Fibrella aestuarina BUZ 2: one gene and its partner. The protein of the gene in region 2 interacts with the protein of the main gene of each other region in a pairwise test. Links are inferred from orthologs where the notes say so. Each region holds a gene or a part of one and is shown on either strand. Other genes may lie near its edges.

Region 1 (4,611 bases), 2.5 Mb from region 2 along the record:
AATCCGCGGGCCCACGTCGGGCACCCCCGCCAACGTATCGAGCGGAGCGGCCATCAGCGCATCCAGCGAGCCGAAATAGGCCACGAGGCGGTCGGCGGTGGTATTGCCCACGTACCGGATGCCCAGCGCAAACAGCACATTGGCAAACGACTGGCTTTTCGACCGCTCGATCGCCGACAGGATATTGTCGACGGTTTTCTGGCCGAATTTCACCGTGCGGGCCTTACCCGGCGTCTCCGAGCCATCATCATGAATCAACGGTGCCGCCGGATACGTCTTCTCCAGTCCCAGCAGTTTTTCGTTGGTCAGGTCGTACAGGTCGGCGGGGCTCTCAACCAGCCCTTTGTCGATCAACAGCTCAATTTTACCCTCGCCCAGGCTCTCGATGTTCATGGCCCGGCGCTGGATGAAATGCTCGAACCGCGCCTGCCGCTGCGGCGGGCAGTGTTTGTCGTTGGTGCAATAAAAGTGGGCCTCCCCTTCTTTCCGCACCAACGGCGTGCCGCAGGCGGGGCATTCGGTTGGGTACGTGATGGGCTGCACGGCGTCGGTACGTTGGCTGAGGTCGACGCCCGTTACTTTCGGAATGATCTCCCCGCCCTTTTCCACGAAGACCGTATCGCCCAGCATGACGCCCAACCGGGCAATCTCGTTGGCGTTGTGCAACGACGCCCGCTTGACTACCGTACCCGCCAGCAACACCGGCGACAGGTGCGCCACGGGCGTCACGGCCCCGGTGCGGCCCACCTGATAGCTTACGCTGTTGAGCGTGGTGCTGGCTCCGGCAGCCTTAAATTTATAAGCAATGGCCCAGCGTGGGCTTTTGGCGGTAAAGCCCAGCTCACGCTGCTGATCGTAGCGGTTTACCTTGATCACGATGCCATCGGTATTCAGGGGCAGCGTAAACCGCTGGGTATCCCACTTCTGAATGTAGGCCATCACGGCGTTGATGTCGGCGCATTTTTCCCAGGTTGGCGACACGTTGAAGCCCCACTCGGCCATGCGCACGAGGCTTTCTTCGTGGGTCTTGAACACCGCTTCGTCCGACAGAAACGAATAGAGGTAACAATCCAGCCGCCGTTTGGCTACGCTGCCCGAATCCTGCTGCTTGAACGTACCGGAGGCGGCGTTGCGCGGGTTGGCCAGCAGCGGCTCGCCAATGTCTTCCCGCTCCCGGTTGATGCGCTCAAATTCGGCCAGGGGCAGAAAGCCTTCGCCCCGCACTTCGAACAGGGACGGGATGGCAGGGGTTGGTTCCGCCGCGGGGGTGGCGGGGGGCGTCGACTCATCCGCAACACCGGCGGCGAAGCGCCCCGTCACCTTCAGGGGTAATGTGCGGATCGTGCGGATGTTGTTGGTAATGTCGTCGCCGCGAACGCCGTCGCCGCGGGTCGCGCCCTGCACTAGCACGCCATTTTCGTAGGTCATGCTGAGGGCCACCCCATCGAATTTCTGTTCGCAGATGTATTCGTAGGCCTCGCCGTTCAGGCCTTTCCGCACCCGGTTGTCGAATTCGATCAGGTCGGCTTCGGAATAGGTATTGCCCAGCGACAGCATCGGAAACCGGTGGTAAACCGTCGGGAATTCTTTGCTGATGGTACCGCCCACCCGCAGCGTAGGCGAGTCGGGTTGGCGCAGTTCGGGGTATTGGGCTTCGAGTTGCTGAAGTTCTTCGAGCAGCTTATCGAAGGTGAAATCATCAACGACCGAGCGGCTATGCTGGTAATATTGGTCGTTATAGTAATTGAGCCGATCGGTGAGTTCCTGGATACGCGTTTGTGCAGACATAAAAAGCAGAAGGCAAAGGACTTGGGGTCAGGCGATAAGCGCGCCGGACGGATTGGCGGGGTAGCCCCAGGCCCATTTACCCCGGCCCTAAGCCCAGCACGAAGATGGTAGGGTTTCGGCATTCGGGCAAAAAAACTTAGTTTTACTGGCTGGCTATGGGTTTTGTAAGCCCCAACTGGCCTGACACCCATTTGTATGAATTTTCCCATTGTGGCGCCGTCAATTCTGGCTGCCGACTTTGCCAATCTGCAACGCGACGTTGAGTTGATCAACCGCAGTGAGGCCGACTGGTTTCATATCGACGTGATGGACGGCGTCTTCGTGCCCAACATCTCGTTCGGCTTTCCGGTGATGGAGGCCGTTCGGCGGCACGCGACCAAACCCCTGGATGTTCACCTGATGATCGTGCAGCCCGAACGGTACATCGACGCCTTTGCCAAGGCCGGTGCCGCCGCCATTACAGTACACTATGAGGCCTGTACGCACCTCCACCGCACGCTCACCCAGATTCGGGAAGCCGGGTGCCGGGCTGGGGTGGCGCTCAACATGCAAACCCCGGTGGAGGCCCTCGCCGACCTGACCGACGCGTTCGATCAGGTGCTGATCATGACGATTAACCCCGGTTTTGGCGGGCAAAAACTGTTGCCGCTGTCGATTCCGAAAGTGCAGAAAATGCAGCGTCTGCTGGCAATGGCCCGCAGCAATGCGTTGATTGGGGTCGATGGGGGCATTGATGCCCGGACCATGGGGCCCGTACTGGACGCTGGTGCCCACTATTTTGTGGCAGGTACGTCGGTGTTTGGGGCCAAAGACCCCCTCGATGCCGTGCGCACACTGAAGCACCTCGCCCCCACCAAACCCCTTGCCTAACCGGCCACCCCCATTCGAACCGTAACGTATGAAGCAGTTGACGATAATGCTGGCATGTCTGCTAACCGGCCTCGGGTTTAGCTGTCGGCAGCCAGACCGCACCGAGACAGCAACCACTACCCCCGCGGCCACCCAGGCGGATAGCCTGACGGTCAGTGCCCCCACCCCCACGACCCATACCGCACCCGAATGGGCCAAAAACGCGACGATCTACGAGGTCAACGTGCGGCAGTTTTCCGAAAAAGGCGACCTGGCGGGTGTGGAAGTGCAACTGCCCCGCCTTAAGGAATTGGGCGTCGACATTGTCTGGCTCATGCCCATTTACCCAATCGGCAAGGAGAAACGAAAAGGCTCGCTCGGCAGCCCTTATTCCGTGGCGAGTTATACCGACGTCAACCCGGCTTACGGCACCCTCGACGACCTGAAACGGCTGGTGAAGCGGGCGCACGACCTCGGCCTGCGCGTTATCCTCGACTACGTACCCAACCACACGGCCTGGGACCACCCCTGGGTGAAGGCCCATCCCGACTGGTACACCCAGGTGAAGGGCAAAATGAGCTCGCCATTGGATGAAAACGGCAAACCCACCGGCTGGGACGACGTGGTCGATCTCAATTACGACAACCCCGCCATGCGCAAAGCCATGACCGACGCGATGACCTTCTGGGTTCGGGAAACCGACATCGACGGCTACCGCATGGATGTGGCCGGCCTGGTGCCCGCCACGTTCTGGCAGGAACTACGCCCCACACTCGACAAGATCAAGCCCGTTTTTATGCTGGCCGAAGCGGAGGCCGACACCAACTTGTTTCGGAACGGCTTCAACATGAACTATGCCTGGGCCATGCACGCCCTGCTGAAAGACATTGCCAAAGGCAAACGGCAGGCCCTGGCCATCGACTCGTTGCTGGCACAGCGCCGAAGCGTCTATCCGGCCTGGGCGTATCAGATGCAGTTCACCCAGAACCACGACGAAAACACCTGGAACGGCACCCTGTCTGAGTCGTTCGGAGCCGGGGCCAAAGCCTTTGTGGTCCTGACCAGCACATTCAACGGCATGCCTCTCGTGTATAACGGCGCGGAATCGGGCCTGAACAAGCGCCTGCAATTTTTCGAGAAAGATCCGATCATCTGGGGGAATTACCCCGAGGCCACGTTCTACAAATCACTGCTGACGCTCAAACACCGCAACCGCGCCCTCTGGAACGGCGAGGCCGGAGGCGACCTGATCAAGATTCCGACGGGGCGCGACGAGCAGGTGTATGCCTTCTTCCGGCAACGTGACATGGACCGGGTGGTGGTCCTGATTAACCTGAGCAGCCAGCCCCAGACCATCCGGCTCGGCGGCGAAGGCTACGATGGCCGGTATATCGAAATATTCAACCAACAGCCTTTTGAGTTGAAACCAAATATGAACTTGACCCTGAAACCCTGGGAGTACCGGGTTCTGACGAATTAACGCAGGTAGTCATTTATGGTCGTGAAGTGGTCCTATATCGTCTCGTTTCTGGTGCTGAGCGTAGCCACGGGTTACGCCCAAACCGTGCAGTGGGCGACACAGGTAACGGGATACTCAACCGAGCGGGTCAGCCGGTTCGGCGATCAGCAGTTTCGGGCCTCGCAGGCGCTGGGCAAACCCAACGTGCTGCCGCAGGTCGTCGAAAGCCCCTGCGCCTGGTCGCCCCTGGGCCCCGAAAGCCCCCAGGACGAGTGGATTAAGGTGTCAGTCGATCAAGTTAAACCCATTCGGCAGGTGCTCGTGGCCGAGTCGGCCAACCCGGGCGCGATCACGCAGGTGATCGTCTATGACGAGCAGGGTAAAGAGCGGGTCATCTTTTCGGAAGAAGAGGCCAACGCCCGGCTGGCCAACACGCCGGTCAACCCGCTGCTTCGCATTCAGGTCCCCGAAGGCGTGCTCACGGGCCGGGCGATTAAGGTGGTCATGAAACCCAG
Region 2 (4,752 bases):
GGGGCTGACCTCGTTCAATTATTCGATTCGTGGGCGGGCATCCTGTCGCCGGAGCAATACAATACCTTTTCACTGCCTTACATCCGGCAGATTTGCGACGCGTTGAAAGCCGATCCGACCGTGGGGCACACGCCCATTACGGTGTTTGCCAAAGGCGCGTTCTTTGCCCGGCAGGCCATTGGGCAACTCAACTGCGACGTGGTGGGCCTCGACTGGAACATGGACGCTGCCGAATCGCGGCTGTTGGTGCCTAACAAAACCCTGCAAGGCAACCTCGACCCCTGCGTACTCTATGCTGAACCCGCGCAGATTCGGGCCGAAGTGGCGCAGATGCTGGCGGCGTTTGGCCCTCAACGCCACATTGCCAACCTCGGCCACGGCGTTTACCCCGACACCAACCCCGACCACGTACGGGTGTTTATCGATGCTGTAAAAAACGCCTGATCGCCGCCAGTATTCGGCTTTTCTGCGCCTCGGTAGCCCCGTCCCACATATCGTTATGTAGGATTGGCTGCTGCTCGATCATGATGCCGTAGGTACGTTGCTCATCGGGAGTGGGCAACACTCCCTCGTCGGCTGGCTGATCGCTGGAACGGATGGAGAGGATACGGGGCTGTCGGGCGCGGCGAAACGGCATGCGGCGGTTGTCGAGCGTGACGACCGCCGCCACCTCGGCTGGGTACGTGTCGGCGTAGAGCATCGACTGATCGCCCCCATTGGAATGCCCCACCAACAGCAAACGGCTCCTGTCGAGCATAGGTAGTCGGCGATTCAATCTTGCCAGTGCGAACCGGATGTTCTGTACCCCGCGCTCCCAGTTTGGTAGGCGCACCACACGCGGGTTGCCGGTTGTGGGAATAGGATCATCGCTGGGTACTTCGTGCTGCACCCCCGCCACTACGTACCCCTGCGCGACCAGATCGCGGGCAATAAAGCTGTAGTCGGTTGAATGGCCGCCATACCCGTGACTGATTACGGCAATTTTGGGCCGTTTAGGCAGCGTTGCCGGGCGATAAAGCACTACCGGAACAGCCCGCTGCCGCGTTGTATCAAACAACGCCAGCGTATCGACGGCCATTGATTGAGCCGACACGGGGACGGATAAAACGAAAGCGGCCAATGAAAAGCACAGCGTAGCGCAGCCGTTCAGGAAGGGAAACATGATGACGAATTTGTGAGCCGCTAAGGTAAGCTATCGGGGCAGGTGGTTTGCCTGGGCGCTCATTATCCATGCGCTGTCGAGAAGCAACGATGATAAATGGCAGACCTTGTACTTTCTGTTTAGTGATACTTGTCAGAAGAAGCTGGCTTCGGGTCGCAACAGAAACCTAACATCCTCTTTCCCCGCCTTTTCCGTTTATTTGCACCGACGAACTAGGCGACAGCCATCGATTCAGTTGTTGAGTCATTTATAATCCAAATTTTTGTTTGCAAAGCACAATGAGTACCATTCAAAGCATCCATGCCCGCCAGATCCTCGATTCGCGCGGCAACCCGACAGTGGAAGTAGATGTTCGCACCGAAACCGGTGCACTGGGCCGCGCTGCCGTTCCGTCGGGCGCCTCGACCGGCACACACGAAGCCGTTGAACTCCGCGATGACGACGCCAAGGTCTATGTGGGCAAGGGCGTACTGAAAGCCGTTGAAAACGTCAACGAGCTGATCTATCCCGAACTGGTGGGCATTTCGGTCTTTGAACAGGGCATGATCGACAAAATCATGCTGGAACTCGACGGCACGCCCAATAAAGGCAAGCTGGGTGCCAACGCCATTTTGGGCGTATCGCTGGCTGCCGCTAAAGCCGCTGCGATCGACGCGGGCCTGCCACTCTACCGCTACATCGGTGGAGTGAACGCCAACACCCTGCCCGTGCCGATGATGAACATCCTGAACGGGGGGTCACACGCCGACAATTCCATCGACTTCCAGGAGTTCATGGTGATGCCGGCCAACGCGCCGACCTTCGCCGAAGCGCTGCGGATGGGCACCGAGATCTTCCACACGCTGAAAAAAGTGCTGAAAGGCAAAGGCATGAGCACCAACGTAGGTGACGAAGGTGGGTTTGCCCCCAACATCAAATCGAATGAAGAGGCCATCCAGATCGTAATCGAGGCGATCGAGAAAGCAGGCTACCGCCCCGGCGAAGACGTCTGGATCGCGATGGACGCCGCTGCGTCGGAGTTCTACAACGCCGAAACCGGTGAATACCACTTCAAGAAATCGACCGGCGACAAACTGACGTCGGATCAGATGGCCGATTACTGGGCCGACTGGGTGAACAAATACCCCATCCTGTCGATCGAAGACGGCATGGCCGAAGACGACTGGAGCGGCTGGAAACGCCAAACCGAACTGGTTGGCAAGAAGATTCAACTCGTGGGCGACGACCTGTTCGTAACCAACGTAACGCGCCTACAGGAGGGTATCGAGAAAGGTATTGCCAACGCCGTACTGGTGAAGGTAAACCAGATTGGCTCCCTGACCGAAACCATCGACACGGTGAACCTGGCCAAGCGCAACAGCTACAAAAACATCATGTCGCACCGCTCGGGCGAAACCGAAGATTCGACCATCGCCGACCTCGCCGTGGCCCTCAACACCGGCCAGATCAAAACGGGTTCGGCCTCACGTTCAGACCGGATGGCGAAGTACAACCAACTGCTCCGCATCGAAGAAGAACTCGGCGAAATGGCCTATTTCCCGGGGCTCAAATTTTAATAAACAATGAATGATGTACAATGCACAATGACTGCGTTGGCTTGGCTTCAACCTCATCGTACATTGTGCATTGTACATCGTCCATTCCCTACTCCATGAACCTCCCTCGTCGCCACCGCTTTTATTGGTTCACGGGCCTCGGCTTTGTGGCCTGGATGCTGTTTTTTGATGCCAACGACCTGCGCTCGCAGTTGCGTAACTGGTGGAAACTGCGCGAGCTGGAAGGCGAAAAGACCTTTTATCAGGAACAGATCGAAGCCGTGAAAGCCGAGCGGCATGAAGTGCTGGGCAGTCAGCGGTTGCGCATCAAGTATGCCCGCGAGAAATACCTGATGAAGAAGCGCACCGAAGACGTCTACGTGCTGGTCGACGAGGCGGGGAAACCCATTGAGAAATGAATAATGTACACTGAATGATGCACAATGCACAATGGCCGTGTTGGTCTATTGAGTCGTGTCGCTCCATTGTACATTGTGCATTATTCAGTGTACATTCAGTATGATCTCCATTCTCTTCGTCTGTTTGGGCAATATTTGTCGGTCGCCGGTGGCGGAAGGCGTCTTCCGGCAGCAGGTCGATGAGGCGGGTTTGACCGGTGTCATTGAGTGCGATTCAGCAGGTACGTCGTCGTACCATATCGGGCAGCTGCCCGACATACGTACCCGGCAAAACGCCCTGACCCACGACCTGACGCTCACGCACCGCGCCCGCCGCATGATCGGCGAAGACCTCGCCCGCTTCACCTACATCATCACGATGGACGAGGCCAATTACGAGGCCGTCATGAAACTGACGCAGCGCAGCATTGGCCTCACCCACGACGATACCATCTTTTTGCTGCGGGAGTTCGACCCCGCCGTCAGTGACCAACCCAACGTACCTGATCCGTATTACGAAGGCCCCGAGGTCTTCGAGGAAGTTTACCAAATCACGCATCGCTGCTGCGGCGAACTGCTAACGTACCTGCGGAAGCGACACAACTTGTAGAAAGATAATGGATAATGCACGATGGACAATGTACAATGGGCTTGATCGTCTGATCATTATACATTGTCCATCGTACACTATCCATTACCGCCACTCTTTATGAATAAAAAAGTCATCCTCGTCATTATGGACGGGTGGGGCATGACCACCCAGAACGACCGGTCGGCGCTGGCGGCGGCAAAGACGCCGTTTGTTACCGAGGCCTGGAGTCGCTATACGCACAGCACGCTGGAGGCATCGGGCCTGAAAGTAGGGCTGCCGGTGGGGCAGATGGGCAACTCGGAAGTGGGGCACATGAACCTCGGTGCAGGGCGCATCGTCTACCAGGACCTGGTGAAAATCAACCTTGCCGTTGAAGAGCGCACGCTCGCTCACGAACCCGTGCTGGCCGAAGCCTTTGCCAGGGCTAAAGCGACGGGCAAAAACGTGCACCTGATTGGGCTGGTATCGGATGGCGGCGTTCATGCCCATATCGACCACCTCAAGGGTCTGTTGAGCATCGCGCATGAGCAGGGCCTGATCAACGTATTCGTCCACGCGTTCACCGACGGGCGCGACACCGACCCAAAAAGTGGGCTCGGTTACCTGACGGACCTGAAGGCGCACATGAACGGCACGACTGGCCAACTGGCCACAGTGATTGGCCGGTTCTACGCCATGGACCGCGACAACCGCTGGGAACGCGTAAAAGTAGCCTATGATGCCATGGTCAACGCCGTGGGGGACCGGGCGCAGGGCGATGGCGTATTCCAAGCCATTCGCGACTCCTACGACGCCGGCACGACGGATGAATTCATCACACCCATTGTGCTCGAAAACGCCGATCATACGCCCGTTGCTCAGATCAAAGACGGCGATATTGTCATCTGTTTTAACTTCCGCACCGACCGGGGCCGCGAAATCACGATTGCGCTGACGCAAAAAGATTTCCCCGAACAGCAGATGCACAAGCTCGACCTCGATTACATCACGATGACCAACTACGACTCGGATTTTAAGGGCGTGAAGGTCATTTACGAGAAAGACAACCTGGAAAAAACGCTGGGT

What was found. The genes of interacting proteins can lie anywhere in the genome.
Region 1: the proteins of eno (region 2) and rpe interact in binary tests that used the Escherichia coli proteins (3 or more experiments, as listed by UniProt). The link is inferred for Fibrella aestuarina BUZ 2 from one-to-one orthologs.

Annotation. Positions count from the first base shown.
Region 1 is NC_020054.1:3,953,241-3,957,851, forward strand. The notes cover bases 1,018-3,820. They hold rpe (ribulose-phosphate 3-epimerase), read left to right. Parts: upstream 1,018-1,983; coding sequence 1,984-2,658; downstream 2,659-3,820. Other genes in these bases: ligA (NAD-dependent DNA ligase LigA), read right to left, coding at 1,018-1,788; FAES_RS16030 (alpha-amylase family glycosyl hydrolase), read left to right, coding at 2,687-3,820. Outside these bases: more of ligA, read right to left, coding at 1-1,017; more of FAES_RS16030, read left to right, coding at 3,821-4,117; FAES_RS16035 (OmpA family protein), read left to right, coding at 4,133-4,611. UniProt on the Escherichia coli protein: Catalyzes the reversible epimerization of D-ribulose 5-phosphate to D-xylulose 5-phosphate.
Region 2 is NC_020054.1:1,502,330-1,507,081, forward strand. What follows is about bases 636-3,579. They hold eno (phosphopyruvate hydratase), read left to right. Parts: upstream 636-1,440; coding sequence 1,441-2,718; downstream 2,719-3,579. Other genes in these bases: FAES_RS06060 (serine aminopeptidase domain-containing protein), read right to left, coding at 636-1,162; FAES_RS06070 (hypothetical protein), read left to right, coding at 2,814-3,116; FAES_RS06075 (low molecular weight protein-tyrosine-phosphatase), read left to right, coding at 3,217-3,579. Also shown: hemE (uroporphyrinogen decarboxylase), read left to right, coding at 1-444; more of FAES_RS06060, read right to left, coding at 419-635; more of FAES_RS06075, read left to right, coding at 3,580-3,705; gpmI (2,3-bisphosphoglycerate-independent phosphoglycerate mutase), read left to right, coding at 3,805-4,752. UniProt on the Escherichia coli protein: Catalyzes the reversible conversion of 2-phosphoglycerate (2-PG) into phosphoenolpyruvate (PEP). It is essential for the degradation of carbohydrates via glycolysis.